Regions from separate parts of the Duganella sp. LjRoot269 genome, predicted to be linked through region 1. Evidence: predicted binding sites of a transcription regulator. Region 1 holds the regulator's gene; each other region holds the start of a gene.
The links. Region 1 encodes FNR, which switches genes on or off when oxygen is low (the NO sensors DNR and NnrR bind a similar motif). Its sites were predicted from a motif close to TTGATNNNNATCAA; they were not measured.

Region 1 (10,272 bases):
CAAAAAGGAGTAGCACATGGCTAACAATTTAATGCAGTTCGATCCCTTTGGCAGCCTGGCGCGGTTCGAGCCGTTGCGCGGCGTCGAGGATTTCTTCCGCGACTTCGGCCTGCGGCATGCGTTGCGCGACATGGAGGCCAAGCCCTTGATCAAGCTCGACGTCCACGAAACGGAACAGGCCTACAGCGTCAAGGCCGAGCTGCCCGGCATGAAGAAGGAAGACATCAAGGTCGACATCGACGGCAACCGCGTGTCGATCTCGGCCGAGACGCGGCGCGAGAGCGAGCAGAAGGACGGCGAGACGGTGGTGCGCAGCGAGCGCTATGTCGGCCAGCAGTACCGCAGCTTCACGCTGGAGCAGGAGGTCGACGACAGCCAGGCCGTGGCCAAGTACCAGGACGGCGTGCTGGAGCTGACGCTGCCAAAGAAACCCAGTAGCAACGGCGCCAAGAAATTGGTGATCAATTAAGTCAGACGGTCCGGGGTGCGGCCGCGGGCCGCGCTCCGCCGCATCCGCACAGGAACCCATCATGTTCAAGCATATCTTAGTGCCGACCGACGGCTCGGCAATTTCCAGCGCCGCCATCCGCAACAGCGTCACACTCGCCAAGGAGTGCGGCGCGATGGTCACCGGCCTGCATGTGACGCCGGAATTTCATGTCCTGACCCATCACAGCGAAATGCTGGAAGCGACACGCGCGGAGTACAAGCAGGACAGCGAAGCGCAGGCCCGCAAATATCTGGAGGAAATCGAGCAGGCCGCGCGCGAGCTGGGCGTTCAGTGCAAGACCATCACGGTCACGGACGACCAGCCGTACGAGGTCATCATCCGCACCGCCGAACAGCAGGGGTGCGATCTGATCTGCATGGCCTCGCACGGCCGGCGCGGCATCAAGGGCATGCTGCTGGGCAGCGAAACACAAAAGGTGCTGACCCACAGCCAGGTGCCGGTGCTGGTGTTCCGCTGACGACGGCGCCTCAGCGCCAGCTGTAGGCCAGCAGCGAAGGCAGGCTGGCCGCCAGCAGTATCAACACCAGCCCGCCGCCCACGCGCCGCAGGAAGGGCCGCCCGCCGGCCGCCGCGGCCACCAGCTTGCTGGAAGTGTTGGCCGCCAGCGCAAACAGCAGGATATGCCGGGTCGCGCCCGGCGTCAGCACGCCGCTGTCGGCCAGCGACAGGATGGAACTGGCCGCCGCGTGCACATCGACCAGGCCGACCAGCAGGGCGCCCAGCATGGCGGCCGGCGCGCCCAGATAGGTATTGGCATAGGCCAGCAGGGCCGTGGCTCCGCTCAAGATCAGCGCGAACAGCAGCGCCTGCCGGATGCTGAACACGCGGCCGCCGCGCGCCGGGCGTTGCACGGTGTCCGGCACCGTCCGCAAGGTCGCGGCCGACACCAGCAGGGTGGCCGTCATGGCGCAGCCCAGCGTGGGCGCCAGCGTCAGCAGCTGGGCCGGCGCGATGGTCAGCGCGACCACCAATAGCAGGATGTAGGTGGCCACGTTCGACAGCAGCGCCGCCGCCGCGCAGGCCGCCAGCAGGGCCGGATCGCGGCGGCAGCGCTGGCCCATGTCGGCGGTGGCGGCCACGCTGGAGACGAAGCCCGACGCCAGCCCCGTCAACGCCAGGCCCATGCGCGGACCGGCCATGCGCAGCGCGATATGCGCGCCGGCCTGCAAGCTCATCATCAACACCACCAGGCCCCACATGCGGCGCGGATTGGCGCCCAGCAGCCAGCCGTTGGCGGCGTCCGGCAGCAGCGGCCACACCACCAGCGCGGCGCCGGCCAGCATCAGGCCGTCGCGCAGCTCGCCGCTCTTGAGCGTGACGCGGACGAAATGGTGCAGCGGCGCGCGCAAATCCAGCATCGACGCCACCAGCACCGCGAGGCCGGCCGACACGGCCGGATGGGCGATCGCGTTGACGCCCAGCAGAAAACTGAGGAACAGCGCCAGCTCCGTGACCATGCCCGCTTCCTGCACGTTGCCGCGGGAATAGCTGATCAGGGCCAGCGCCACCACCAGCAGCGCTGTCGCCTGCACCAGCGCGCTGTCGATGGTCTGCGCCAGCGCGCCGGCCAGCGCCACCAGCGCAAAGCTGCGCACCCCGGCCAGCGCATGGGTGGGCGTGGCGCCCTTGCGCCGCTCGCGTTCGATGCCGATCAACATGCCGCTGCCGAGCGCCGCGCCCAGCCCGATCAAATCCGCGCCGATGTCCATGTGCGCGTCCGCGTCAGTGCGCCATCAGCACCGGCAAGCTCATCGCGCCGAGGATGGTCCGGGTGACGCCGCCCAGCGCCACCTCGCGGAAACGGGTATGGCCGTAGCCGCCCATGACCATCAGGTCGGCGTCGATGTCCGAGGCCAAGGTCAGCAGCTCGTTGCCGACGTCGAAAGGGGTGTCCCGCCGCTCGACCTCGACGGTGATGCCGTGCCGGGCCAGGTACAGCGCCAGGTCGGCGCCCGGCAACTCGCCGTGCGCCTGGTGGTGGGCGTAGGGATTGAAGATGGCCAGCGTGACCTTGGCCGCGCGCTGCAGCAGCGGTATGGCGGCGGTGACGGCGCGCGTGGCCTCGAGGCTGCCGTCCCAGGCCACCATGACCTTGTGGCCGATGCGCGCCATGCGGCCGGCGTGGGGCGTGACCAGCACCGGCCTGGGCGCGTGCAGCATCACTTGCTGGGCCAGTCCCGGCGCCGGGATGGCCGCCGCGTGATCCGGATCGGCCTGGCCAACCACCACCAGGTCGGCATAGCGGGCGTGCAGCGCCAGGCCCACATCGAGTTCGTCGTCGACGCAGCGCTTCTCGTGCGATTGCACGCCGAGCCGGCCGGCGGCGGCCGCGAAGTCGCCCAGCGCCAGGTCGGCCCGCTCGCGCAGGAAGCCGAGGTCGCCGACCTCGATCGGCATGCCCGGCGCGCCCGGCGGGAACAGGCTGGACTGCTGGATGAACCGGTTGATGCCGCTGCTGGCGACGCCGACCAGATGGGCTTCGAACGCGACCGCCAGCTGGGCCGCCATCTCGATGGCGCGCGCGGCGGGCTGGGATTTGTCGGCCTGCACGAGGATGGTTTTATAGGACATGGTCTGCTTCCTTCTTGTCATGGGTGGCTGTGGCAGGGGCAGGCGCCGGTGCGGATGCCGTTCGAAATCCTCCTGGCAGGCCAGGCAGGTCAGCGCGGCCGGCTGCACCCGCAGGCGTTCCGGCGCGACGGCGGCGCCGCAGCTGACACAGCGGCCGTAGGTGCCGGCGGCCAGGCGCGCGCAGGCGCCGTCGATGCGGCGCAAGGCGGTCAGTTCCTCGGCCAGCAGCACCATGTCGCAACCGCGCAACTGGCGGGCCACGCCGGAATCGTCCAGCATGGCCCGGTGCTCCAGCAGCGCCGCCGCCAGCCACGCCGGCGCCTGCGCCAGATGCCGGCGCAGCTGTCCGTCCAATGCGGCGCGCAGCCGGTGCAGACGGTCGGCGAGCTGGTCCAGCTCGGCTGAGGGTGGGGGATTCATGGCTACAATGTACGGGCGCGCGCAGGCCACGTCTGTAGCATCAATTGATCCAGATCAAAATCGCCGGGAATACAAGGCCGGTCGCTATGCGCATGCAAGCCGCCGCGCAACAGTTGCTTTCGAAATATTTTTTGGCATTCGGCGCGGTTCGATCGTATCATCTTGGGCATGAACGCCGGACCGGCGCAACTGTTCAGGATAGTCCGTTGAAAAATCTCCTTATCGAAGGCCAGAGCCTGGAGTGGCTGCTGGCGTCGGCCACCGACGCCATGCTGATTGTCGACCATGCCGGCGGCATCGTGCTGGGCAATCCCGCGCTGGAGCGGATGTTCGGCTACGGCCCCAACGAGTTGAGCGGCATGACGGTCGAGGCGCTGATACCGGCCCGCTTCCACCACGCCCACGTGGGCCAGCGCGGCGACTTTTTCCAGCAGCCGCGCTCGCGCGCGATGGGCGCCGGCGCCGAGCTGTTCGGGCAGCACCGCGACGGCCACGAGTTCGCCGTCGAGGTCAGCCTGTCGCCGCTGCACACCTCGCATGCGCTGCCGCTGGTGCTGGCCACCATCCACGACGTCACCGAACGCAAGAAGGCCGAGCAGGCACTGCAGGAAAGCGAGGCGCGCATGCGCGCCATCTTCGAGACCGCCGTCGACGCCATCATCACCATCGACGAGCAGGGCGTGATGGAGCGCCTGAACCCGGCCGCGCAGCGCCTGTTCGGCTACAGCGAGGCCGAGGCGGCCGGCCGCAACGTGTCGATGCTGATGCCGCAGCCGCACCGCGCGCTGCACGACGGCTACCTGGCGCACTACCGCGAGACGGGCGAACAGCGCATCATCGGCAAGGGCCGCGAAGTCGAGGGCTTGCGCAAGGATGGCAGCGTGTTCCCGATGGAGCTGTCGGTGGTCGAGATGCAGCTGGGCGCGCGGCGCATGTTCACCGGCATGGTGCGCGACATTTCCGAGCGCAAGCTGGCGGAGGAGCACAACCGCCGCCTGATGCAGGAGATCAGCAGCGCCAACGAGGAGCTGACCAACTTCGCCTACGTGGTGTCGCACGACCTGAAGGCGCCGCTGCGCGGCATCGGCTCGCTGGCCGACTGGCTGGCCACCGACTACGCCGAGCAGTTCAACGACGAAGGCAAGGAACACATGCGGCTGCTGATCAACCGGGTGCACCGCATGGGCAGCCTGATCGACGGCATCCTGCAGTATTCGCGCGTGGGCCGGGTCAAGGAAGCGCATACGCCGGTCGACCTGAACCGGCTGCTGGCCGACGTGGTGGACCTGCTGGCGCCGCCGCCGCGGTTCCGCATCACGGTCGCGCCGGGCCTGCCGACCGTGCTGATCGAGCCGACCCGCATCCAGCAGGTGTTCCACAACCTCATTTCCAACGCCATCAAATACATGGACAAGCCGGACGGACGGATCGACATCGATTGCGCCGACGACGGCAGCCACTGGCGCTTCAGCGTGCGCGACAACGGCCCCGGCATCGAGCAGCGCCATTTCGAGCGCATCTTCCAGCTGTTCCAGACGCTGGCCTCGCGCGACCGGGTCGAGAGCACCGGCGTGGGGCTGGCGCTGGCCAAGAAAATCGTAGAAATGTATCAGGGACGGATCTGGCTTGAATCGCAGACCGGGCAGGGCAGCACGTTCTGGTTCACGCTGCCCAAGTCCTCTCCGTCGCAACCCAGAACAGGACAAGCCCATGAAAGTGAGTAACAAACCCATCCTGCTGGTCGAAGACGACCACGTCGACATCATGACGATCAAGCGGGCATTGAAGGAAATCCATGTCGGCAACGCTGTGATCAGCATGGAAAACGGCGAGGCGGGCCTGGAGTATCTGCGCGACCCGGCGCAGGAACGGCCCTGCATCATCCTGCTGGACTTGAACATGCCGATCATGAACGGCATCGAGTTCCTGCAGCAGATCAAGCTCGACCCGTCGCTGCGGCGCATCCCGGTGGTGGTGCTGACCACGTCCGAGGAACAGCAGGACAAGGTGCGCAGCTTCGACCTGGGCGTGGCCGGCTACATGGCCAAGCCGGTCGACTACCGCCGCTTCGTCGAGATGATGCGCTCGATCGACCTGTACTGGACCATCAGCGAGATGCCGTGAACGCCGACCTTGCCGACAACGGCGCCGGCGCCCCAGCCGTATTGCGGGTGCTGATCGTCGAGGACGACGTGGTCGATCGCATGGCGTGCCGGCGCGCCTTCGCGGCCGATGCCACCGGCGGCTTTGCGCTGCTGGAGGCCGACAGCGGCGAGCGCGGGCTCGAGCTGGCGCGCGAGCAGCGGCCCGACTGCATCCTGCTCGACTACCATCTGCCGGACCTGACCGGCCTCGAATTCCTGGCCCACCTGAACGCCGACGGCGCCGGCCAGTCCATCCCGGTGATGATGCTGACCGGCGCCGACAGCGCCGCCGTGGCGGCCGAGGCGATGCGGCGCGGCGCGCGCGACTACCTGGTCAAGGACGTCGACGGCCGCTACCTGGAATTCCTGCCGGGGGCGATCCACCGCATGCTGCGCGAGCAGCGCCTGCTCAACGACAAGCGCCAGGCCGAGGCGCAGTTCCGCACACTGGTCGAGCAGATGCAGGCCATCACCTACATCGCCGAACTGGGCGAGGGCGGCGCGCTGCGCTACATCAGTCCGCAGATCGGCATGCTTGGCTTCACCCCGGCCGAGTGGCTGGCCGACCCCGGGCTGCACGGGCGGCAGATGGATCCGGCGCAGCGCGCGGCCACGCTGCGCGCGCTGGACGATTGCCGCCGCGACGGCAGCCCGCTGCGGCTGGAATACCGGCTGTCGGCGCGCGACGGCCAGGCGCTGTGGTTCCGCGACCAGGCCGAGCTGGTGCGCGACGACGAGGGACGGCCGCTGTTCATGCAGGGCATCATGATCGACATCACGCAGAACAAGCTGACCGAACAGGCCTTGCTGGCGTCGCAGCAGGCGCAGCGCGACCTGGCGGCGCACCAGGAAAGAATCAAGGAACACGAGCGCAAGCGCATCGCCCAGGAAATCCATGACGAGCTGGGCGGCCTGCTGACCGGCATCAAGGCCTATATTTCAGTCAGCATGGACCGCGGCGCGGCGGCCGGCGCGGCGCCCGAGCCCTTGCTGGCCGAGGCGGCAGGACTGGCCCAGGACGCGATCGAGACGGTGCGCCGGGTCATCACCGACCTGCGGCCCAGCGTGCTCGACCAGCTGGGCGTGTGGGCCGCGCTGGAATGGTATGCCGAGCAGATCGAACGCCGCTCCGGCCTGCACTGCGCCTGCGCCATCAGCCCGGCCGCGTCGGCGCTGGAGCTGGGTGCCGAGCGCAGCACGATGCTGTTCCGCATCGCGCAGGAAGCGCTGACCAATGTGGTGCGGCACGCCGAGGCCAGCGCGGTGCAGCTGCGGGTCGACTACGCCGACGGCGTGCTGCAGCTGCGCATCGACGACGACGGCAAGGGTATCGCGGCCGAGCGCTTGCTCAACCGCGAGTCCTGGGGCATCCTCGGCATGCACGAACGCAGCCGTCATTTCGACGGCGAATTGAAAATCACCGGCAGGCCGGGACAGGGCACGACCCTGCTGCTGCGCCTGCCATTGGACGCACACCATGAGCAATAATCCCATCCGCGTGCTGCTGGTCGACGACCACGCGATCGCCCGCAACGGCGTGCGCCTGATGCTGAGCACGGTCGACGACATCCGCGTCGACGGCGAAGCCTGCAACGCCAACGAGGCGCTGCAGCTGGCGCAGGCGCAGGAATTCGACGTGGCGCTGCTCGACATCACCATGCCCGGCAAGAACGGGCTGGAGCTGCTCAAGCAGTTGCGCGCCGAGCGGCCCAAGCTGGCGGTGCTGATGCTGAGCACCTACGCCGAAGACATCTACGCCGTGCGCGCGCTCAAGCTGGGTGCGGCCGGCTACCTGACCAAGGATGCGCCAACCACGGCGCTGGTGGCGGCGGTGCGCAAGGCCGCGTCCGGCGGCAAGCATGTCAGCCCGGCCCTGCTGGAAAAGCTGGCCAGCCTGATCGGCGGCGGCGAGGTGGGCAAGCTCGAGGCGCTGTCGAACCGCGAGTTGGAGGTGTTCAAGCTGATCTCGGCCGGCGAATCGCTGGTGCGCATCGGCGAGACGCTGCACCTGAGCCCCAACACGGTGACCACCTACCGCGCCCGCATCCTGGAGAAAATGGGCCTCGACAGCAATGCCGAGCTGACCCGGTATGCGTTGGAGCACGGCATCATCTAGTTTCATATTGCAAAGGTTGTAGGGGAAGCCCTACAGATTTCTGTCCGGACTCCCCTACGCGACACGGCAGCGAAGCCCGATAACCGCGCGGCCGCCGATCGCCGATACTGTCTCCATACCGCAGCCAACGCTCAGATGCTGCGAAAAACACAACAGGGAGCAGCGAACATGACGACCAACCTCCAACTGGCAACACACAATGGCGGCGCAGTGAGCAGCAGCCAGAACAAATGCGCGGTGTGCGGCTTGAAGAACCTGTGCCTGCCGGTGGGGCTGAACGACGCCGAGGTCAGCCGCCTCGACAAGATCATCGGCCGCCGCCGCCGTGTCGAACGCGACGAGAATCTATGCCGCATGGAACAGCCGTTCAACAACCTGTACGCCGTGCGCTTCGGCCATTTCAAGACCTCGCGCGTCAACCACCGCGGCGAGCAGCAGATCACCGGCTTCCAGATGGCCGGCGAGCTGCTGGGCATGGACGCCATCGGCACCGGCCAGCACGGTTGCGGCGTGGTGGCGCTGGAAGACAGCGAAGTGTGCGAGATCCCGTTCGCCCGCCTGCAGGAATTGTTCGCCGACGTGCCGCAGCTGCTGCAGCACTTCCACCGCATCATGAGCCAGGAAATCATGCGCGAGCAAAACGCGATGATGTTTCTCGCCAATATGCGGGCCGAGCAGCGCTTCGCCTTGTTCCTGCTGAATCTGTCGACGCGCTATGCGGCGCGCGGCTATTCCCCCAACAGCTACCAGCTGCGCATGTCGCGCGAGGACATCGGCGACTACCTGGGCCTGACCATCGAAAGCATCAGCCGGCTGCTGTCGCGCTTTCGCAGCAACGGCTGGATACGGGTCGACAAGCGCGACCTGACCATCGTCGACCGCGCCAGCCTCGAGGCGCTGGCGACCGGCGCCGACCAGGACGGCACCAAGGTGGCCGCCAAGGCGCTCGGCCGCACGCCGGCGGTGGCCTGAGGCAGTGAGCCTGCCTCAGGCTCAGCCCGGCGCGCGTCCCGACCGCTCGACCGCCGTCTGGCAATCCACGCACATCTGCGCGCTGGGCTCGGCCCGCAAACGGGCCGCCGCGATGGCCGCGCCGCACTGCACGCAGGTGCCGTAGCTGCCCGCGCGCACGCGCTCCAGCGCCTCGTCGACGGCGCGCAATTCCATCAATTCGTGATTGAGCAGCGCGATGTCGGTGTCGCTGAGCTGGCATGCCTCGGCCTGGTCGGCATCGATCGCGTAGCTGTTAAACAGGGCCATCTGCTGTTGTTCGTCGGCCTGGTGCAGGCGCTGGCGCAACTGCTGCGCCAGTTCGCGGCGCCGCAGCAGCAGACTGCTGTTGAGCTCGTCTATGACGTGGGCGCTGTCGGGACTCATGTCGATCTCCATTCACTTGTTCAATGCAGCCATCGTAGAGACTCGCCCGTGCAATTTGATTGATGCAAATCAAAAAGGGCCGGCTTCGGATAGAATGGTTTTTCGCGCGCAAGCAGCAGCTTGCACGCTCACTGTGAGGAGAGATGCATGACGGATCCATCGAAGTATGCACCGCCGGCGATCTGGGTCGCGCCGGCATCGTCGGGCGGCACGTTCGGCAATATCAACCGCCCGGTCGCCGGCGCCACCCACGAACAGGAACTGCCGGTCGGCAAGCATCCGCTGCAACTGTATTCGCTGGGCACGCCCAACGGCGTGAAGGTCACCATCATGCTGGAAGAGTTGCTGGCGCTCGGCCATGGCGGCGCCGAATACGACGCCTGGCTGATCCGCATCAACGAGGGCGCCCAGTTCTCCAGCGGCTTCGTGGCGGTCAATCCCAACTCCAAGATACCGGCGCTGGTCGACCGCAGCGGCGCGCAGCCGTTGCGCGTGTTCGAGTCAGGCTCCATCCTGATGTATCTGGCGGAAAAGTTCGGCGCCTTCCTGCCCACGGAAACGGCGGCGCGCACCGAAACCCTGAACTGGCTGTTCTGGCAGATGGGTTCGGCGCCGTTTGTCGGCGGCGGCTTCGGCCACTTTTACGCCTACGCGCCGGAAAAGCTGCAATATCCGATCGACCGCTACGCGATGGAAACCAAGCGCCAGCTCGACGTGCTGGACCGGCAGCTGGCCGAACACCGCTATGTCGCCGGCGACGAGTACACGATCGCCGACATGGCGGTCTGGCCGTGGTACGGCGGCATGGTGCTGGGGCAGTTGTACAGCGCCGCCGAATTCCTGTCGGTGCACGAGTACCGGCATGTGCGGCGTTGGGCCGACGAGATCGCCGCGCGTCCGGCCGTCATCCGCGGCCGCAAGGTGAACCGCACGTTCGGCAACCCCCAAGACCAGGTGCTGGAGCGGCACGACGCCGCGGATCTGGACTGACGCCGGCCGCTGGCATCGACGTCGGACCGAGGCACTGAAACACCGTGCCTGCGGTGCGTTTTGATCTGGATCATGGTTTTTTCACTCACTTGCTCTCATAGTAAAAGCCCGTTCGGCCCAAACGAGAGCATGTCATGTACCAC
Region 2 (10,272 bases), 1.1 Mb from region 1:
TGATGACCGGCGACGCCAAGGGCCGGGCCTTCACCTTCCCGATCCCGACCTACAACATCACCGAGGACTTCGACTGGGACAGCCCGAACGCCGAACGCCTGTTCGAGATGACGGCGCGCTACGGCCTGCCCTACTTCCAGAACTTCATCAACTCCGAGCTCAAGCCCAATATGATACGGTCGATGTGCTGCCGCCTGCAGCTCGACCTGCGCGAGCTGCTCAAACGCGGCAACGGCCTGTTCGGCTCGGCCGAGCAAACCGGCTCGCTGGGCGTGGTGACCATCAATTGCGCCCGCCTCGGCTATCTGCACCGCGGCGACGAGGCCGGCCTGCTGGCCGCGCTGGACCGGCTGCTGGAGCTGGGCCGCGACAGCCTGGAGATCAAGCGCAAGGTGATCCAGCGACACATGGACAACGGCTTGTTCCCCTATACCAAGCGCTACCTGGGCACGCTGCGCAACCACTTCTCCACTCTGGGCGTGAACGGCGTCAACGAGATGGTGCGCAACTTCGACCCGAGCGGCGAACACGATATCACCAGCGAGTGGGGCCGCGCACTGGCGCTGCGCCTGCTGGACCACGTGCGCGCGCGCATGGTCGAGTTCCAGGCCGAGACCGGCCACATGTACAACCTCGAAGCCACGCCGGCCGAGGGCACGACCTATCGCTTCGCCAAGGAAGACCGCAAGCGCTATCCGGCCATCCGCCAGGCGGGCACGGCCGAGATGCCCTACTACACCAACTCCTCGCAGCTGCCGGTCGGCTACACCGACGATCCGTTCCAGGCGCTGGAGCAGCAGGACGAATTGCAGCGCAAATATACCGGCGGCACCGTGCTGCACCTGTACATGACGGAAGCGCTGACCAGCGCCGATGCCTGCCGCTCGCTGGTGCGGCGCGCGCTGAGCCGCTTCCGCCTGCCCTACATCACGGTCACGCCGACGTTCTCGATCTGCCCCAAACACGGCTACCTGAACGGCAGCCACCCGTACTGCCCGAAATGCGACGCCGAACTGCTGGCGCGCAAACAGGCCGTCAATGTCTGACCTTTTTTATCTCAACCAAGGAAATGCCATGAACAATCTGCCGCAAACCACCATCGCCGAACTGGACAACGCCGAACGCCAGCCTTGCGAAATCTGGACCCGCGTGATGGGCTACCACCGCCCGCTGGCCTCCTTCAACATCGGCAAGCAGGGGGAATTCCACGAGCGCAAATTCTTCAGCGAAGCCGCTGTGAACGCCAGCCGCTGACATGGGCGCCGCCACGCTCAAGGTGGGCGGCTACACGCCGTTCAGCGCCACCGAATACCCCGGCCTGCTGTCGGCCGTGGTGTTCGTGCAGGGCTGTCCGTGGCGCTGCGGCTATTGCCACAACCCGCATCTTCAGCCGCGCACCGGCGCCAGTCCGCTGCCATGGGACGATATCCTGTCCGCGCTGGCGCGGCGCGTGGGCTTGCTGGACGCGGTAGTGTTCTGCGGCGGCGAGGCCACCATGGACCCGGCGCTGGGCGATGCCATCGCCCAGGTGCGCGCGCTGGGCTTCCGGGTCGGACTGGAAACGGCCGGCATCTATCCCGACCGGCTGGCCAGCGTGCTGCCTCTGGTGGATTGGGTGGGACTGGACGTCAAGGCGCCGTTCTCGCTGTATCCCATCGTGACCGGCGTGCCCGGCAGCGGCGATCCGGTGCGGGCCAGCATCGCCGCCGTGCAGGCCAGCGGCGTTGCATACGAATGCCGCACCACCGTGCATCCGGTGCAACTGCCACCGACGCAGCTGGTGGCGCTGGCGCGGACGCTGTCGGCGCTCGGCGTCGAGCATTATGTGCTGCAGGAGTTCCGCGCCAACGGCTGCCAGGACCAGGCGCTGCTGACCAGCGCGGTGGCCGGCTATCCGGGGGGCGAGCTGCTCCAAGATATCGAGCCGCTGTTCCCCCGTTTCAGCATGCGCCGCAACCACTAGCGCGGGCGCCGTCCCGGCAGGCTGTCGAGCAAGCGGGTCAAGGCCTGCTTGCTCAATTCCGTCAGCGGCAGCGCGATCCCATCCAGGGTATTCTTGACCAGCAGACCCAGTTCGGTGTCGCCCTGCATCGACAGGCGGCGCGAGAAGAACAAGGTGTCCGGGTCCAGTTCACGCCGCGCCAGCGCGATGAAGTCGCGCATGCAGGCGCCGATCTCCAGGTCGGCCTCGCCTTGCGCGCGCACGGCCGCGAAGCCTTGTCCGCGCCACGTGAAGTCGAACGCCACGCCGGCATCACTGACGCAGACGCGCAGATGTTTGCCGCGCAGGCTGGCGCGCACATCCTCCGGCAGATGCGGACGCAGCACCAGGTTGAGCGCGGCCACGCACAGCAGCGCGCCGGGATAGGCAGGCAACAAGCGGCCCAGCGCCGCCAGGGGCGCCGGCAGCGGCAGCGCGCCGCCGGTTAGGTTCATGGCGACGGGATTCATGCGGCACGCTCCATGTGATAGTCAAGACCGGGTCGGCCGTACCAGTAACCGTTGCAGGCGGCGGCCGGCAGCAAGCCTTCCATCGCCTGCACCGTCGGCGTGGCCGTCGATGCGCCGCCGCGTGCGGCGTCGAAGGCGGCGATGATCTGCGGCATGTGCTGCGATTGCGGGCTCAACCTCGCGACATCGACGCCCAGCGCCCGCATCTGCGCCACTTCGTTGACCAGGTTGTACACCAGCGCCGACTGGCTCTGGATGCCGTTCAGCACCAGGAAGTCCTGCTGCTCGCGGGTGCGCATCATCAGGCCGTCCGGATGGTCGATGCAGCTGAAGCGACAGTCGTCCTTGGGCAGGTTGCGGTTGCGCGCGGTGAAGCAGCGCGCCGAGAACGCCAGCGGCATGCGGCCGAAGGCGAACACCTCGGTCTCCATGCCGTCCGGGCGCTGCCGCTGCATGTGGCCCAGGCCGGCGCGCCCCATCTCCAGCGGCATCACCCAGCGCCGCGCGCCCAGTTCGTGCAGTAGCGCCAGCGTCGGCGGGTTGTAGACGTTCAGGTGCGGGCCGGCGATGAAGCCGCCCTGGCCGGATAGCAGGTGCACGGCGGCCATGTCGTTGGCTTCGACCCGGTAGTGGCCGTTGGCCGCCAGCCGGCGCTGCGCGCCCAGGTCGGCGCTCGACTCGATCAGCGCCAGCGACGACAGCACCACCTGCTTGCCGCGCGCGGCCAGCAGGTCGGCGATCGCCAGCCAGTCGGCGCTGCGCAGCTCGTGGCGGCGCGAGCACACGGTCTCGCCGAGGTAGACGATGTCGACCGGGGTGGCGGCCATTTCTTCATAAAATTCCATCACTTGGGCGCGTGGCCAGTAGTACAGCAGCGGCCCTAAGGCAAGTTTCAACATGGCGACTCCAGCTTTCATTTCCACGAACGGTGGTAGGCGCCCAGCGTGTGCTGCTGCCCCTCCGCCAGGGTGTTCAGTTCCGACATCCAGCCCGGCTTGACCGAGTAGCGCGCGGCGTTGCCCAGGCACTGGTCGAGCGCCTCGCGCCACACACGCGTGACTTGCGCCACGTAGGCCGGGCTGCGCTGGCGGCCTTCGATCTTGACCGCGCGCACGCCCATCTCCAGCAGCTGCGGCAGCAGTTCCAGGGTGTTCAGGCTGGTCGGCTCCTCGACCGCGTAGTAGGTTTCATCGTCGACCTCGAAGCGGCCCTTGCACAGCGTGGGATAGCTGGCGTTCTCCTGCGGCGTATAGCGGTCGATCATCACGTCGTTCAGGCGCGACTCCAGGCTGTTCGCGCTCTGATGCCAGCGCACCGCCTTGGCCGGCGAGCAGACGCCGTGGGTGTTGGGCGATTCACCGGTCACATAGGACGACAGCGCGCAGCGGCCCTCGACCATCACGCACAGGCTGCCGAAGCCGAACACTTCGATCTCGACCCCGGTGTTGCGCACCACGTGCTCGACCTGGGCCAGCGACAGCACGCGCGGCAGCACCGCGCGGGCGATGCCGAAGTGTTGGTGGTAGAAATTGATCGCCTCGGCGCTGGTGGCCGAGCCCTGCACCGACAGATGCAGGCGCAGCATTGGATGGTGGTCGCAGGCGTAGCGCATCAAGCCGGGGTCGGCCAGGATCACGGCGTCGACGCCGGCCGCGGCGGCGCGGTCGATGGCGCTGCGCCACAGCGCGCTGGTGTCCGGTTGGGGATAGGTGTTCAGCGCCAGCAGAACCTTGCAGCCGCGCTCGTGCGCGTAGGCGATGCCGGCCGCGATGGCGGCGTCGTCAAAGTTGAGGCCGGCGAAGTTGCGGGCGTTGGTGGCGTCGCGAAAACCCAGGTACACGCAATCGGCGCCGTGATCGACGGCGGTCTTGAGCGCCGGCAGACTGCCGGCCGGGCACACCAGCTCTATCGGGCGCTGGCCGGCGGCTGGGGGAATATCGAAAGGTTTCATAAGGCTCAAGCATGGGTAAAAGTTCATCGCCAAACGGCGAACGAACTGTATCGCGCCGTCATGCCTGAAATCCTTGATTTGAATCAAAGAAATTAAGCTTGTGCCGGTGGGACAATGGTCTTGCACATTCTCAAGGACTAGCCCATGCAAACGATCGCCCATTACCTCGAACAGGATCATCGCCACTGCGACGAGCTGTACAACCTTACCGAAGCCAGCATCGCCGGCCGCGACTGGGCCGCCGCCACCACCGGTTTCGCCACCTTCCTGTGGCAGTTCGAACGCCACCTGCACAAGGAGGAACGGGTGCTGTTTGCGCGGCTGGAGCGCGTGATGCAGAACGCCGGCGGCCCGACCAGCGTCATGCGCATGGAACACGGGCAGATGCGCGACACCCTGCGCAACATGGGCGCCGCGCTGGCGCAGCGCGACAGCGACAGCTACTTCGACCACGCCGACACGCTGCGCGTGCTGATGCGCCAGCACAACCTGAAGGAGGAAGGTGTGCTCTATCCGCTGGCCGACCGCGTGCTGCACGAGCAGGCCGACGCCATCATCGCCAGCATGGACTATCTGGAGCGGACCACGGCGGACGCCGAGGTGGCGGTATGAGCTCGCTACAGGAAGCCGCCGCCAACGTGCGCCTGCTCGATGTAGGCGGCCTGGAGCCGCCGGAACCGATGGTGCGCATCCTCGACGCGCTCGACCAGCTGGGCCCCGACGAACACCTGCGTGTGCTGATCGACCGCGATCCGCTGCCGCTGTACCAGATCCTGCGGCGCTACGGCTATGCGCACCGCACCACGCCGCAACCGGACTTTCGCTACGAAGTGCTGATCTGGCTGGTTCCCGACGCGCCCGCCGCATGAAATCCGCCGACGCTCCACAACGCGCGCTGTCGTTCGACCTCAATCCCCGTTTGTCGCTGCCGCTGCGCTATTTCCTGAGCGCGCCGCTGTTTGCGGCGCTGGCGGCCGCGCTGGTGGCGTGGCAAGGCCCGGCCGCGCTGCTGACGCGCTGGTCGCCGTTGACCTTGGCGCTGACGCATCTGATGGTGCTCGGTTGCCTCAGCATGACGATGGTGGGCGCGCTGTTGCAGTTGCTGCCGGTGGTGGCCGGCGTGGCGCTGCCACGGGTCGGTGTAGTGGGCGCCGTGGTCCACCTCGGTCTGTGCCTGGGCACGCTGGTGCTGGCGGCCGCCTTCTGGCGGGAGCAAGCCCTGCTGTTCCGCTGCGCGCTGACGCTGCTGCTGGCGACCTTGCTGCTGTTCGTCGCCGCCTGCACGCTCGCGCTGTGGCGGCGCGGCCCCGGCGCCGGCCCGGTGCTGCCGGGCATACGGCTGTCGTTAGCCTCGCTGGCGATCACGACCCTGCTGGGCGGCCTGCTGGCCGGCGCCTTCGCCTTCCCCGCGCTGGAGGGCCTGCCGCTGCAACGCCTGACCGACCTGCACGCGATGTGGGGCCTGCTGGGCTGGGTGGGCTTGTTGGTGATCGCCATCGCCTACCAGGTGGTGCCGATGTTCATGGTGACGCCGCCCTACCCGCCGCTGCTGACCGGCGGCTTTGCCACCACCATGTTCCTGCTGCTGGCGTCGGCGTCGATCAGCAGCGGGCTGCGCGGACCGGCGCAGCTGTTCCATCAAACCTGCCTGTTGCTGCTGGCGGCCGGCTACGCGGCGTTCGGCGCCGTCACGCTGAGCCTGCTGGCGCGCCGCAAGCGTCCCAGCACCGATCCCACCACGCTGTACTGGCGCACGGCCATGGCCAGCCTGCTGGCGGCGCTGGCGCTGTGGCTGTGGCCTGGCGACGCCCACGACAACCTGCGGCCGCTGTTGCTGGGCGTGCTGCTGATCGCCGGCTTCGCGCTGTCCGCCATCGCCGGCATGCTGTACAAGATCGTGCCCTTCCTGACCTGGTACCACCTGCAGGAAAGCGCCGCGCCCGGCCAGCCCAAGCTTCCCGGCATCAACAAGATCATTCCCGAGCGCGCCGCGCAGCGGCAATTCCTCGCCCATGCGTTGGCCTTGCTGATGCTGGCCGCCGCCTGCTGGCGTCCGGACCTGCTGGCACGGCCGGCCGCCGCGCTGATGGGCTGCTCCTGCCTGTGGCTCTGGTACAACCTGGCCACTGCGCTCCGCCTGTACCGGCGCCTGCGTCCGCCCTCCACGCCACCTTTAACCGTCACGGCAACCACATGAGCAACACCACCGCAAGCCACATCGAAACCTGCCTGCTGCAAGCCAGGCCGCGCCTGAACACCATGCTGATACTGATGTTCAGCGAAGCCCAGCTGTTCGGGCAAAAGAGCCAATGGCTGGGCAGCGCCATCGCGCTGATGCAACCGCTGGGCTTCCAGGAACGGGCGATCCGCACCGCGCTGTGCCGGCTGGCCGATCACCAGGCGCTGCGGGTCGAACGCCACGGCCGCCGTAGCCTGTGCCAGCTGGCCCCGGCCACGGCGGCGGCGGTATGGGCCGCGCGCCAGCGCCACAACATCCCGCCGGAGCGCAGCTTTGCCGAAGACTGGACCATCCTGGTCAACACCGGCGGCATCAACGCCGCGCGCTATGCCACCACGCGCAAACGCTTGCTGGCCCTGGACTACTGCTTGCTGGCGCCGAACTTGCTGGCGCGGCCGAGCGCATATCGCAGCGCACTGGACGGCACCATGCCGGCAGCGGAGGAACTGGGACTGGCTTTGTTCGACGTGAGCGGCGCACAACTGGCCGCAGCCACTAGCCAGCCACTGTTCGGCTGCACCGATTGGGACCTCGACGGCATCGCCGAGCTCTACCAGCAATTCCTGCAACGCTTCGAGCATCTGCGCGGGCTGCTCGATCAACCTGGCGCCATCAGCGACGAGCAGGCCTTCCTGTTGCGGCTGCTAGTCAGTCACGGCTACCAGCACTGTCGCCGCAGCGATCCGCTGCTACCGCAGGAACTGCTGCCCGATGCGTGGCCGGCGTTGGCAGCGTACCAGACGTACGTGGCGCTGTATTGCCGCTGCGCGGGGCAGGCGCGTCGCCACATCCTAGCGCTGACGACCGTCGCCACGGAGCCCCCGCCTGTCAGTGCCCCGAGGTTCCGGCGGCCTATGCTGTCACCGGACAAGCTGACCACGGCATAAGAAGTAGGCGTGACTAGTACTACTTGCCGATTGCCCCCGGCATCGGCACCCGAAACAATAGAAACGTCCAGCCTGGCGCAGGCGCCTAGCTGGCTTAGGAGAAAGAACATGGAACTTATGATGATCGACAACTACTGCGGCCCCACCTTGAGCGTCACAATCAGTCGCGAAGGCAGCCGCATCCACCGTCTGATCGACGATATCAGCCTGCCGCTGCGCGCCAACAAGCTGACGATTCGGCGCGACCCGATGGTAGAAGCACTTTTCGGCGCTCCCAGCAAACGCAGCGTCGCAGTCGATATGTCGCGCTCGGTCAAATAGCACTTTTGCGCCTTGGTGAACCGCCGCGTCATTAGCCAGCGTTTGCAGACCAAATTTTATCTGTGGATCAAAACGAGGCTTACAGACAATCCGTGCAGGTAGGTCAACGCATGCGCGATGATTGAACTTGACATGAAAAAAGGGCAGCCCAGATCTGGCTGCCCTTCTACATACTGGAGCGGGAGAAGAGTCTCGAACTCTCGACCTCAACCTTGGCAAGGTTGCGCTCTACCAACTGAGCTACTCCCGCGTGGAGTGTTTTGGAGGCGAGAATGGGAGTCGAACCCATCTACGCGGCTTTGCAGGCCGCTGCATAACCGCTTTGCTACCTCGCCAGAGGAAACTGTTGACCAAGATAACAGCGGGTTATGCGCTGCCATCCGAAATTCTGGAGCGGGAGAAGAGTCTCGAACTCTCGACCTCAACCTTGGCAAGGTTGCGCTCTACCAACTGAGCTACTCCCGCATAGGAGTTACATTTTATACTACGCCAGCCGAGTTCCGGGGAACTGGAGCGGGAGAAGAGTCTCGAACTCTCGACCTCAACCTTGGCAAGGTTGCGCTCTACCAACTGAGCTACTCCCGCATTGGAGTCCGACATCATAGCAGCTAGCTGCTGTTATTGCCAGTACTACGTTGTTATCGATTACCTGGAGCGGGAGAAGAGTCTCGAACTCTCGACCTCAACCTTGGCAAGGTTGCGCTCTACCAACTGAGCTACTCCCGCGTCGCCGTCATCAACAACAGGCCAGCATTATAGAGGATCTGAGCAGGCTGTCAATGGCAAAAACTTTGTCGAATAAAAAATATTGTTTATTTAGTTTTGACCCGCGATTAGAGCTGGCCGGATTTTTCCTTGATCAGCGGCCATGCCAGGCGCAGGTAGTAGAACATCGACCAGACCGTCAGCACGGCCGCCACTTCCAGCAGGCGCGAGCCCCAGAACTGGGTGTCGATGGCGCCCCACAGCACGTCGTGGAACAACAGCAGCGGGATCGCCGTCATCTGCGCCGTGGTCTTGATCTTGCCCAGCGAGCTGACCGCCACCGACTTGGAGGCGCCGATCTGCGCCATCCATTCGCGCAGCGCCGAAATGGCGATCTCGCGGCCGATGATGATGAACGACAGCACGGCGTTGGCGCGGTCCAGCTGCACCAGCACCAGCAAGGCGCCGGCCACCATCAGCTTGTCGGCCACCGGGTCGAGGAAGGCGCCGAAGGCCGAGGTCTGGTTCCAGCGCCGGGCCAGGAAACCGTCGAACCAGTCGGTGATCGCGGCGACGATGAACACCAGCGTGGCCGCCAGGTTTTGATCCGCCACGGGCAGGACGGTGGTGGGCAGGTAGTAAACGCCTACCACCAGCGGAATCAGCGCAACGCGCAACCAGGTCAACAGTATCGGTATATTGAAAGGCATAAGCTCGGAAATTAGTGCAGCCGTGAAAATTTGTAATGCGCCGCTAGTCTACCTTGCCGCAGCACATTAAACCAGCGCACTGTTGCCGAACACTCAATGGAGCTGTTTGTAGATCTCTTCCGCCAAGGCGCTGGAGATGCCTTCAACCTGCTTCAAGTCCTCGATGCTGGCGTCGACCACGCCGCGCAGGCCGCCAAAACGCGCCAGCAGGCGCTGGCGGCGCTTGGCGCCTATGCCCTCGATCTCTTCCAGGCGCGAGGTCTGGCGCGTCCTGGCGCGCTTGGCACGCATGCCGGTGATGGCGAAACGGTGCGCCTCGTCGCGGATCTGCGCCACCAGCATCAGCGCCGCCGATTCCTTGCCCAGCTCCTGCGAGGCCCGGCCGTCGACGAACATCAGCGTCTCCAGGCCGACCCGGCGCCCTTCCCCCTTGGCCACGCCGACGATCAGGCTGATGTCCAGCCCCAGCTCGGCGAACACCTGGCGCGCCATTTCGATCTGGCCCTTGCCGCCGTCGATCAGCACCACGTCCGGCATGACACCGTCGCCGTTGGCCACCTTTTCGTAGCGGCGCATCAGCACCTGGCGCATCGCCGCGTAATCGTCGCCGGGCGTGATGTCGTTGATGTTGTAGCGGCGGTATTCGCCGTTCTGCATCTGGTGGTGATGGAACACCACGCACGAGGCCTGCGTGGCCTCGCCCTGCGTGTGCGAGATGTCGAAGCACTCCACCCGCAAGGCGTCGATGTCTTCCGGCTCCAGCTGCAGCGCCTCGACCAGCGCGCGCGTGCGCGACTGCTGCGAGCCCTGCTCCTGCAGCAGCCGCGCCAGCGAGATCTCGGCGCCCTTCTGCGCCAGTTCCAGCCATTTGCGGCGCTGGTCCTGCGGCTGGAAGATCAGGTTGATGCGGTGGCCGCACTGCTCCTGCAAGGCCTGCATCAGCGCCGGGTGGTCGAATTCGATATTCAGGATCAGCGTGCCGGGGATGAATTTCTCGGTGTAGTGCTG
Region 3 (10,272 bases), 690 kb from region 1:
GACAAAATTTCATCGCAAACGGAAGCGGAGTTTGCAGAGTGGCTGACCACTGAAATCAAGGTGGCGGCCATCCCGGTATCGGCGTTTTACCAGCAAGGCAAGGAGTCCGGCATCGTGCGCTTCTGCTTTGCGAAGAAAGACGAGACCCTGGCGCTCGCATTGGAGCGGCTGGGCAAAGTTTAATTGTGGGGATAGTAATGATGGCCGATACCAACCAGGTCGATGCACCGCCATCGGTGCTGCACTTGCTCAACCAGTCGAACCGAAGGCTTGAGCGCTTGCTGCAAAACCTGCGCAATGAACACAACGCCGAGAGCGAACTGCGCGACATCGCCCGCGACGTGATCCAGGCGGTGGAGATCAATCCGGACATCGCGCTGGCCTGCATCTTCCTGTGCCAGATCGCCGGCAGCTACGCGGTGCGCCACTGCATCGAAACGGCGGTGGTGGTGGTGGTGCTGTCGCGCAGTCTGAACAAGAACCCGGCCGACACGCTGACCGTGACGGCGGCGGCGCTGACGATGAACGTCGGCATGCTGCGCCACAACGAAACCTTCCAGAACAAAAACACGCCCCTGAGCAGCGAGGAAATGGCGATCGTGCGCCGCCATCCGGAGGAAAGCGCGGACATGCTCAAGTGCGCGGGCATCGAGGATGCCGAGTGGATATCCTGCGTACTGCTGCACCATGAAAACGACGAAGGCAGCGGCTATCCGGCCGGCATCGCCAGTCCGGAAGTGACGCTGAACGCCAAGCTGCTGAGTCTGGCGGACCGTTACTGCGCGCAGGTATCGGCGCGCAACTACCGGCGCTCGATACTGCCGAACCTGGCGCTGCGCAACCTGATCGACGACAAGGCCGCGCCGGCCGATCCGACGTTGATCGAGCATTTCCAGCGCGAGCTGGGCGATTTCCCGCCGGGCAGTCTGGTGCGCTTGCAGAATGGCGAGATCGGCGTGGTCAGCCGGCGCGCGGGCGACTGCCTGCAAGTGCACTGCCTGCGCACGCCGTCGGGCGCCGCGCTGTCGCCGGCCGAGCTGCGCCGCACCGGCGACGAATCCTGCGCCATCGCCGAAGCGCTGAGCGAAGACCAGGCCTCGATCCGCTTCAGCATGAAGCAAATCTGGGGCCTCCAGGCCAGCCTCTAAAACCCGGTAGATCCGGGGTCAGATCCGACATTTGGACACGAGCTCTGCCGTAGCTTCCGTTACGGCAGAGCTCGTGTCCAAATGTCGGATCTGACCCCGGATCTATCTTGAAAGTTGTTCCAGCTTGCGGTCGATGAAGGCTTGCAGTTCGGGCGTCAGGCCGGCGGTGGCGCGGGCACGCTTGAAGGCTTCGCGCGCTTCAGGCAGATGCTGGTCGGCCTGCAGCGAGATGCCCAGCCCCATCCACCACACGCCGTTTTGCGGCGACAGCTTCAGCGCTTCCCGATAGTGATCCGCCGCCTCGGTATGGCGCTGTTCGCGTTGCAGCACACCCGCCAGGAAGGCCTGGTATTCGGCGCTGCCGCCGGCGTATGGCAGGGTCTTCATCAGCGTGTCCAGCGCCGGGCCGCCTTTTTCCAGTTGCAGTCGTGCCAGCACCATCGCCAGTCCAGGCTGGCGCGGATCGATGCCCAGTGCCAGCCTCAGCTGACGTACGGCGTCGTCGCTGCGCCGGTTTTCCAGCAACAGGCTGATGTAGGTCTGGCGGGCGGCCTCGTTGCGCGGGTCGATGTCCAGCGCGCGCTCGAGGTCGGCCAGCGCGGCGTTGACGCGCCCTTCCTGCAGCGCCACCAGCGCGCGGCGGTAGGTGTTTTCCGCCATCTGCTGTGGGCTGATGTCGTGCGTGATGGTGCCTTCGTTGGCCGGCGCCGCGGCGGATTTGGCGGCGGCCTGGCGTGCGGCCTTGCGTTCCTTGACCATGGCCGGCATCGCCTGCTCGGCCGCCACTTCGGCTTCGGCCGCCGCATTGCGCTTGGCCGGCGCGGCGGGTGCCGGCGCATCGCCGGCAAGCTCGGTTCGCGGCGCAACGGCTGCAGGGGTCGAGTCGGCCGCCGCCGGTCTGACGGCGTCGGGCTGCATGGTGGATGGCGCGGCAGGCTGCGGTTGCGGCTGCACCGGCGTCCGCTCGATGCGCGCACCGGGCGGCACTGAATTATCGACCACCTTGGGCACCGGCCCCACCGGTATGCGATGGCTGACCCAGTACTGCCAGCCAAACCAGCCGCCGACCGCCAGCACCACCAGCGCCGCTCCACCGCCGGCCAGCATCAGCGGCTTGCGGTCGCGCTCGGCCAGCGGCACGGCCTTCAATTCCTGCTGCTGCAATGCGCTGTCCGCACCGCCGCCGCGCGCGTCCAGGTCCTGCAGCATTTTATTGATCAGGCTCATTTGGTCAGCGCCCAGGTCAGGCCGCAGGCGGCAATCAGCAAGCTCAGGCCCCCGGCCAGCCAAGGCCAGCGCACACGTCTGCCGGCTGCACCTATGGTGTCATTGGCCGCCAGGCTCACATGTCGGCTGGACACTTGCTGCTTGCCTTCGCCGAAGCACAGCATCAACGCCTTGTTCGCCATGATGTTGACCAACCGCGGTATGCCGCCGCTGGCCTTGTACAAGCGCGCGATCGCGCCGCGGCTGAACAAACGGCTACCGGTGTAGCCGGCCACGCGCAGGCGGTGCGCCAGGTAATAGTCCATGTCGTCGCGCGACAGCGGACCAAGGTGGTAATGGAAGGTGATGCGCTGCGCCAGCTGGCGGATCGAATTGGCTTGCAGGTGCTGGTTCAGTTCCGGCTGGCCGAACAGGATGATCTGCAGCAGCTTGCGTTTTTCGGTTTCCAGATTGGTCAGCAGACGCAACGCTTCCAGGCTTTCCACCGGAATCGCCTGCGCCTCGTCCAGGCACAGCAGCACCTGCTTGCCGTCGCGCGCCAGCTCCATCAGCCGGTGCGTGATCGACTTCAGCAACTGGTGCTGGTCGACATCGCGCTCCAGCGGCACTTCCAGCTCGTCGGCCAGAGCCAGCATCAGCGTGCGCGGCTCGAGGTAGGGATTGGGGATGTAGGCCGTGACGAAATCCGGTCCCACCGTGGCGATGAATTTGCGGCACAGCAGCGTCTTGCCGGTGCCGACCTCGCCGGTGATCTTGATGAAGCCCTCGCCGCTCTTGGCCGCCACCAGCAGGGTATTCAACGCCTCCTGCGAATGCGGGCTGGTGAAGAAGAAGCTTGTGTCGGGCGTGATGCTGAACGGCGCCTCGCGCAAGCCGAAGTGTTTGCTGTACATATCAGTTGCGCTCCTTGGCACGGCGCGGGTCCAGGTCCTTGATGCGGCGGCTGCTGTCGAGCAAGTCCTGGTTCCAGTCCGAGGAAGTTTCAACGATGGTCGGCTTGATCAGCACCACCAGCTCGCGCTTCTGGACCACGTCGCCGGTGCTGCGGAACAGCGCGCCGATCACGGGGATATCGCTGGCGCCCGGCACGCCGGAACGGTCGGACGTCGTGGCCTGGCGCATCAGGCCGCCGATCGCCACCACCTGACCATCCTGGCCGCGCACCATGCTGTCCATTTCCGACGTCGACGACGCCGCCAGCGGCAGGCTGAAGTTGCCCAGCGAGCCGAGATTCAGTCCCTTGTTGACGGTCGACACCTGGCTCACCGACGGATGCACGTGCAGGATGATATTGCCCTGGTCGTCGATCTGCGGCGTCACGTCCAGCACCACGCCGGAGAAGAACGGCTGCAGGGTCACGGTCGGCGTGGTGACGCCGCCGCCGTTGCCGCTGGTGGTCGTGGTGGTGCTGACGCCGGTGACATAGAATTCATCGGTGCCGATCTTGAGCAGCGCCTTCTGGTTGTTCAAGGTCGCGATGCGCGGGCTCGACAGCACATGCACCGTGCCCTGCCCTTCGAGGAAGGAAATCAGCGCGGCGAAATTGCTGGTCTGGAAGGCCAGGCCGAACAGGGAACCAACCGCGTCGGCCGAGGCGCCCAGCGACGAACCGGTGGTGCCGTTGACGCCGGCCTTGCCGACGCTGCTCAAGGCGCCGTGGCCCAGCGGCGTCAGCGTGGTGTCCGGCTGCAGCATGCCGGCCGAGAAGCGGTTGTTGCCGCCGGCGGCGAACTTGCCGAACGCCGCCCAGTTGACGCCGCTCTGGTAATTGCTGTTCAGCTCCACTTCCAGGATCTTCGCTTCCAGGATCACCTGGCGGTCCACCGACAGCTGGGTCGCCTTCAGGTACATGTCCACGTTGCGCAGCTCGTCCGGCATGGCGCGGATCAGGATCACGCCAGACTGCGGGCTGATGGTCACGCTGCGGCCATCCTTGCCGGTCTCGATGATCGCGTCCAGCGCCGTCTTCAGCTCCAGCCAGAAATCGCTGGCCGATGTGGTGGAGACATTGGCGGCATCGCGCTGCGACTGGTTGCCGCCCTGGCCGGGCGTGCCGCCATTGTTGCCGGAATTGTCGCCACCGCCGCTATTGTTGCCGCTGTTATTCCCGCCTCCACCACTGCTCTGGTTACCGCTATTGCTGGTGCCGGCATTGGCCACCGAGGTCGACGACACCCGCAGGCTGGACACGCCCTTGCGGATCGCCGTCAGGTAATTGACCTTAAACATCTTGGTCTGCATGGTCAGCGGGCGGATGTAGATGCGCGTGCCCTCCACCTTGTAGTCGTAACCGTACAGCTCGCGCACGGCGTCCAGCGCCTCGAACAAGGTCACATCCTTCAGGTTGGCGGTGATGTTCCCCGATACCTCAGGATTGATCAGCATGTTGTAGCGCGTGCCGGCAACGATGGAATTGAAGAACTGCTGCACCGGCACGTTGTTGAACGACACATTGAACCGCTCCTCCAGCACCGCGCGCGCCTTCGGCAATTGCTCGGCCAATTGCGACACCGGCGGCAGCAAGGCGCTGGAGACGGCGTCGCTCTGGGCGGCCGGAGCCGGCTTGGCGGCTGTCTGCTTCGCCATCTCGGCGTTGATCTTGTCGTAGGTATCGCGCGTGGGCGGCGTGGCGCAGCCGTTCAGCAACAGCAGCGTCAGGGAGGCGATAGTCAATATTTTATGCATAGGATTCTTAACGTTTGTGAGCGGCGTTTTTAGCGTCCGCTTCGACTTCAGGGAACAAGGTCAGCACCTGCTGCTCCCGTCCGTTTTTCAGTACCACCTGGTTCTTGCCGACCTTGATCAGGGTGGCGCCGTTGAATTTTTCGCCCAGCGGCACGGTCTGGCCATCGATCACCGCCACCTGGCGCCCGCGCGTGCCGGTCAGCACCGATTGCAGCTGGGGCCCCTTGACGATGGCCGGCGCGGCATCAGGCCCGGTGGCCTGAAGGCGCAGCAACTCCGGCGGCGGCTGCGTCGGATCGGCCATGGTTTGCGCCAGCGCGGCACCCGACATCGCGGCGCAAGCGCACAGCATCAGCAAGCGCCGGCTCATAGCTTCATCCATTTTGAATCCAGGCTCAGCGTGTAAAGGGTCAGCGTCAGGCGCGAGTTCGGGTACTGCTGGGCATCCAGGCTGGCCTTGCCCCAGAACAGCTGGACCGGCAGGCGTTCCAGCTCGTCCATGTAGTTGACCATGTCCAGGTAACTGCCCTGCAAAACGATCTCGACACCATGGCGGTACAGCAGCTCTTGCGGCTTGGCCGGTGGCGCAGCCGGCGCGCCGGCGGCTGCCGGAGGCACAGTCGCGGCGGCAACCATCGCAGCGGCGGCAGCCGCGGACGTCGGGGCGGCGGCAACGGCAGGCTTGGCGGTGGTCGGCGCTTGCGCGGCTTGGGCCGCTTCCGTCAGGCCGGTTGCCGGCAAGGTCTTCATCGACATCAGCCGCAACTTGCCGTTGCCGCGCAACAGCTGCTCAAGCAGAGGCGCGATCTTTTCCGGCGCCACCAGGCCTTTTTGCATGGACAGCAAACCGGAACGGGTGTGTTCGATTTCCTGCCTCAGCGACTTCAGGCGCTCGCGCGCCGGCGTGTCCGGATCTGCCGCATACGCCTGCGCCTTGACTGTGATCTCGGTGTCGATGCCCGCGATCTGGTTCTGCTGCTGCTTGATCTGCGCCTGCAATATCCGCTGCTTGACCAGCAAGGGCTCGAAGGTCATGGTATAGACCACGAACAGGATGGACGCCACGACCGCCAGAAACACCATGGCACGCTCGCGCAACGTCATCGCATCGAGCTTCGTGCTGAGTTTGAGCCACTGCTGGAGTAATCGCTGCTTCATTTGGCCGTCTCCGCCGCAGTCGACTGCAGGTTGAATTCAACGTAGGGCGACGGCGCGGCCACTTGCGCCACAGCGGAAGCCGCCGCCCCGGCTGCCGGCGCCGGAGTCGCTTGCGTCTCCGGACGCGAGATATCCAGGCTGGCAAAAGTCTTGCCATGCATGACGCGTTCGGCCGTCATGCGGGCGATGTAGTTCGGGATCAGCGTCGGCTGCAAGGCTCTGCCCCGCACGCCGATATCGTTGCCGGCGCCGACGATGTGCACGCCGGTCAACCACAGGCCGCTGACGTTCTGGCGCGACAAGGCACGGAAGTATTCAGCATAGCCTGCCGTATTGCCCAGCGAGCCGCCTTGCAGCACCGACTCGACGTCATGCAGCGATTTCAGTTCCGCTTCCGCTTGCGCCACTTCGGCGTCCAACGCCGCGCTCTTCTGGCGCGGTGCGAATTGCACGGTGGCGCGGCCCAGCCGTTGCTCGCGGTCCGCCACTAAGATTTTGCCGGCGGCGGCGCTGCGCTCCAGTTCAGCTACGCGTTGGCCTGCAAACCAGGTCAGCAGCAGCACGCCAGCCACGATCACGCCCAGCGCTTCGGCCATCGGCAACGCCGTGAAAATCTTCTTCTGCTTGAGGAAGATCGGATTGAACAGGTTGATCTGCTGGCTCACAGCACCACCTCCTCGTGCCGCAAAGCCGCGCCCAGCGTCATGAAGAAACGCCGCTGCTGCTCGACGTCCTGCAGCGCCGGCACCTTGCTCAGATCAAACACATCCTCCAGGCCCATGGCCTCGACCGGCATGTACAGGTTGGCCGCCAGGTATTCGTGCAGGCCCGGCGCGCCGATCGGCGCCAGCAGCAGCTTGATCACGTTCACGTAATGGAACTGGCGGTCGAAGTGGTCCAGCGAGCGCTGCAATTCCAGCGTGATCTTGTCGAAGCAATGTTGCTGTTTGTCGGTGTCCGGTTCCAGCAACTGCTCGATGGTGACATCGATACGACGCGACAGATACAGTTCGCCTTTGAAGGTAATCGTCAGCAGGCCGCCCTCGCCATCGAAAGACAGCATGGCCAGTCCGCGTCCTTCGACTTCCAGCAGCGCCGAGATATTCCGCTGCGCCATTTCCGGAATGTCGATGACGGTCAATGCCAGGTTGGCCTCGGCGAACAAGGTTTGGCGCGACTGGATCAGCGCGTTGCGCGCGGCGATCGCAAACATCGAATGGCCGCGCGAAGCATTGCTGGTGTCGACCGGTATATCGAGCACGTCGATGGTGGCGTCGTCGACGTGGAAGTCGAGCATATCCTTCAAGCGCCAGCGCACCGCCGTTTTCAATTCTTCCTGCGGCACATTGGGCGCATCGACCGTCAGCATCTGGTATTCGCCACCGTTGAGCACGGTGCCGCAGCGGTAGCTTGAGACTTTCAATTCCTTGTTCAGGCGCTCCAACGCCTCCGGCGAAAAGCTGGTGTCGGATGGATAGAACGCCGTCAACTCGACCACCGCCTTGGCGTCGCGCACGCGCTGCACGCGGCCCGCACAGACGCCGTCCCTTAGAAAAGTGACCGTGAGCCATCCATCCGTTTTTTTAGCTCTTTTAAAGAAACTCATGCCGGCGATCTAATTGGTTATCAGCACGCGAAGTTTGCGTGCTAGATGATTGATTATATTCAAGTTGCCCCCGTTTTCCTGCCCAGAATTGCAACAATGCTGCAAAAATACACACATTTCCACATAGCTTGCTGTTTTATAGCTGCGCGGTGATCACGCGCTGCACATAATCGGCCCCCGGCGTCGGATTCGGACAAGCGCCGCCGCTCGGCTGATTGCACGCAGTTGCCGTGATGCGGAAGTGTCCTGCGGTTGGATCAGTTGCCGCCCCTCCAGCCCATGGGGCAGCGGGTGCCGTACAAGTCACGGTCACGGTAAAGGCGGATAAGCTCGTGCCGCTGGGCATGCCGAAGTTGTAGCTGGCCCCGCTTGCGCATCCCAGATTGGCCGACGGCGTGCCAGCTCCGCTCTGCAACGCTTGGTACAACGCCCATTCAATACCGGCCTTGGCTGACTGGTAAGCACGGGCGCCCTGCACATCTTGCACCGAACTAGCTTGTTGCGATGTCGTCAGCGATACCACAGCCACCGCCAGTCCAGCCAACACCACCAGCAGGAAGATTGCCGTCACCAAAGCCACGCCGGCGGATTTGCGCAGGGTCGGATAGATCATGGCGTATTGTCCACGTGTACTTGATCTGCCAGCGTCAGCGTTTCAAGATTGTTTGCGGCGCCGCCTTGGTTGGAACGCGCCAATGCGATGGTCAAACCGACCAGGCCGCTTCGCTGGTTGGCGGGCTGGGACACGCTGAAGTCGCAAGCCAGCACATTGTTGGCCAACATGGCAGATTGCAAACCAGAATAGAGTGGATTGCCGACCAAGGTGGCGGGATCGGTCTGCGCCGGAAGGAAGCTGTAATTCCAGTAACGCGTCAACGTTCCCTGTCCGCTCGCATTGCTCTGGCAACGAAACGTAACTGGCTGGCGCGCCAACTGGAATCGATGACCGGGAGAAGCGTTCGGCACGCGGCCAGCTGCGGCGGGCACTGCAAACGGGTTGATAGCCGGCGTAGACGGACTGATATTTTTTATCGTGACCGTAGTACCGCCCGTAGTCGCGTCTATCGCCGTCGTATCGACTAGCGCCATGTTGGTGCCTGCGTAAGCGTCGGCGTCCTGGAAGCCGGGCCCAAGGTTATAGACCACGACGTAATCGCCCGACCTGATAGCATACGGTGCGGCCGGCACGGGCCCGGAGATGCTGAATGTCAGCGCAGATGTGCTGGTAAAACTAAGCGGAGCGGCGGTGAGCGAACCGCCGCTAACATTATCCTCCACCGCAACATACTGGCCACCCGCATATGTCGGAATGAATTCCAGCAGCGAGACGCCGCCCGACACCGTGACGCGTATGCTGTTTGGCAGCGCCGAATGGAGTTCGCGCGACATGCGGCGCAATGCCAGGTCGGCGGTGTCGCTCATGTCGGCCCGGCCGGCGGCGTCGGCATAGTTTTTCACCGGCTGACGGATGAACAACACCATGATGCCGGACAGGATGCCGGTAATAACCATCACAACGATGGCCTCCACCAGCGTGAAGCCGCGCTGGCGAGGGTGGGAGCGTTGGGCGACGGTCTTCATGGCAAGTAATTCGGGGCGTAGCGCGTACGGTAACCGTCCAACTCGATGAAGTCGTTCGGGCCGGTTCCATAGGTGGTCCTGATGGTGATACGGAGCGCCCTCATCGCATCGTTGGAGCTAGCGTCGGAGCTGATGACACGTCCTGCCGGCCCCAACGCGGGCACGTAGTTCAGCGTCATCGTCGTAGTGATACCGCTCATCGAGCTGTTGCCGAGCGTGGTGGCCGACGCATCCTGGCCCAGTGGGCGACCGTTGATATCAGTATCCACGCCCCCAATCGCAAAGCTACGCTGAGCCGTGTTGATGGCGGAGACATAATCATTGACGTTGTCGAAAGGGCGAAGCACGTCGTCAGCCTCCGGCCCGATGATTTCCGGCTGGCTGCAATGCGCGGCATCGGCGACGGTACTGGCGTTGTCGTCGGACGGATCGCAAAAAGTGAAACGAGCCAGTTGAACTTCTTCCATATACGATTCCGCGATCAACATTGCCTGCTTGCGGCGTGCCGGGTCGGTGCTGGACGTGCTGCCAATATTAAGCACCCGCATGATGCCCGCCGCAGCCACGCCAGTGATGACGATGAACAGCACCAGCTCGATGATGGTCAAGCCGTGCTGGCGGCCGAGATCTCTAGTGGACATAACCCGTTTCCGCTTCGACCGTGACGCTGAACGAACTGGTCCCGCTGGTGAAGGTCATCGGCATGATGGTAAAGGAGGAGGTACCGCCAACGGGGTCACCGTTATTATGCGGCCTGCCCATTGCGTCAAAGAAGAAGTAGCCACCGGCAGCCAGTTCATTGCGCGCTGGCGCCGCCGTCACCGTAACATTCGCCGACTTGCCAATGCACATCCAGCTGGAAGCGTA

Region 2: ACSQ3S_RS22585 (hemerythrin domain-containing protein) is a predicted target of FNR. The motif match lies at 4,476-4,489, and genes of this name have one in related genera.
Region 3: ACSQ3S_RS14925 (agglutinin biogenesis protein MshI) is a predicted target of FNR. The motif match lies at 7,874-7,887, and genes of this name have one in related genera.

What each region holds. Positions count from the first base shown of each region.
Region 1 is NZ_CAXUSL020000001.1:4,011,367-4,021,638, reverse strand. It holds gene ACSQ3S_RS18000 (Hsp20/alpha crystallin family protein) at 17-469, shown strand; gene ACSQ3S_RS17995 (universal stress protein) at 531-968, shown strand; gene ACSQ3S_RS17990 (MgtC/SapB family protein) at 979-2,220, opposite strand; gene ACSQ3S_RS17985 (universal stress protein) at 2,234-3,502, opposite strand; gene ACSQ3S_RS17980 (sensor histidine kinase) at 3,709-5,226, shown strand; gene ACSQ3S_RS17975 (response regulator) at 5,213-5,626, shown strand; gene ACSQ3S_RS17970 (response regulator) at 5,623-7,134, shown strand; gene ACSQ3S_RS17965 (response regulator) at 7,124-7,762, shown strand; gene fnr (fumarate/nitrate reduction transcriptional regulator Fnr) at 7,931-8,734, shown strand; gene ACSQ3S_RS17955 (TraR/DksA family transcriptional regulator) at 8,756-9,139, opposite strand; gene yghU (glutathione-dependent disulfide-bond oxidoreductase) at 9,287-10,129, shown strand; gene ACSQ3S_RS17945 (efflux transporter outer membrane subunit) at 10,264-10,272, shown strand, end outside.
Region 2 is NZ_CAXUSL020000001.1:5,066,335-5,076,606, forward strand. It holds gene ACSQ3S_RS22555 (ribonucleoside triphosphate reductase) at 1-1,046, shown strand, start outside; gene nrdD (anaerobic ribonucleoside-triphosphate reductase) at 1,075-1,254, shown strand; gene ACSQ3S_RS22565 (anaerobic ribonucleoside-triphosphate reductase activating protein) at 1,256-1,963, shown strand; gene ubiT (ubiquinone anaerobic biosynthesis accessory factor UbiT) at 1,960-2,451, opposite strand; gene ubiV (ubiquinone anaerobic biosynthesis protein UbiV) at 2,448-3,350, opposite strand; gene ubiU (ubiquinone anaerobic biosynthesis protein UbiU) at 3,365-4,402, opposite strand; gene ACSQ3S_RS22585 (hemerythrin domain-containing protein) at 4,547-5,014, shown strand; gene ACSQ3S_RS22590 (DUF2249 domain-containing protein) at 5,011-5,271, shown strand; gene ACSQ3S_RS22595 (permease) at 5,268-6,599, shown strand; gene ACSQ3S_RS22600 (PaaX family transcriptional regulator C-terminal domain-containing protein) at 6,596-7,528, shown strand; gene ACSQ3S_RS22605 (hypothetical protein) at 7,637-7,849, shown strand; tRNA gene ACSQ3S_RS22610 (tRNA-Gly) at 8,024-8,099, opposite strand; tRNA gene ACSQ3S_RS22615 (tRNA-Cys) at 8,111-8,184, opposite strand; tRNA gene ACSQ3S_RS22620 (tRNA-Gly) at 8,239-8,314, opposite strand; tRNA gene ACSQ3S_RS22625 (tRNA-Gly) at 8,359-8,434, opposite strand; tRNA gene ACSQ3S_RS22630 (tRNA-Gly) at 8,500-8,575, opposite strand; gene pgsA (CDP-diacylglycerol--glycerol-3-phosphate 3-phosphatidyltransferase) at 8,683-9,264, opposite strand; gene uvrC (excinuclease ABC subunit UvrC) at 9,358-10,272, opposite strand, start outside.
Region 3 is NZ_CAXUSL020000001.1:3,318,287-3,328,558, reverse strand. It holds gene ACSQ3S_RS14965 (pyridoxal phosphate-dependent aminotransferase) at 1-183, shown strand, start outside; gene ACSQ3S_RS14960 (HD-GYP domain-containing protein) at 198-1,148, shown strand; gene ACSQ3S_RS14955 (tetratricopeptide repeat protein) at 1,251-2,375, opposite strand; gene ACSQ3S_RS14950 (ExeA family protein) at 2,372-3,268, opposite strand; gene mshL (pilus (MSHA type) biogenesis protein MshL) at 3,270-5,048, opposite strand; gene ACSQ3S_RS14940 (hypothetical protein) at 5,068-5,442, opposite strand; gene ACSQ3S_RS14935 (type II secretion system protein GspM) at 5,427-6,218, opposite strand; gene ACSQ3S_RS14930 (hypothetical protein) at 6,215-6,883, opposite strand; gene ACSQ3S_RS14925 (agglutinin biogenesis protein MshI) at 6,880-7,824, opposite strand; gene ACSQ3S_RS14920 (pilus assembly PilX family protein) at 7,961-8,437, opposite strand; gene ACSQ3S_RS14915 (type II secretion system protein) at 8,434-9,405, opposite strand; gene ACSQ3S_RS14910 (type IV pilus modification PilV family protein) at 9,402-10,046, opposite strand; gene ACSQ3S_RS14905 (pilus assembly FimT family protein) at 10,036-10,272, opposite strand, start outside.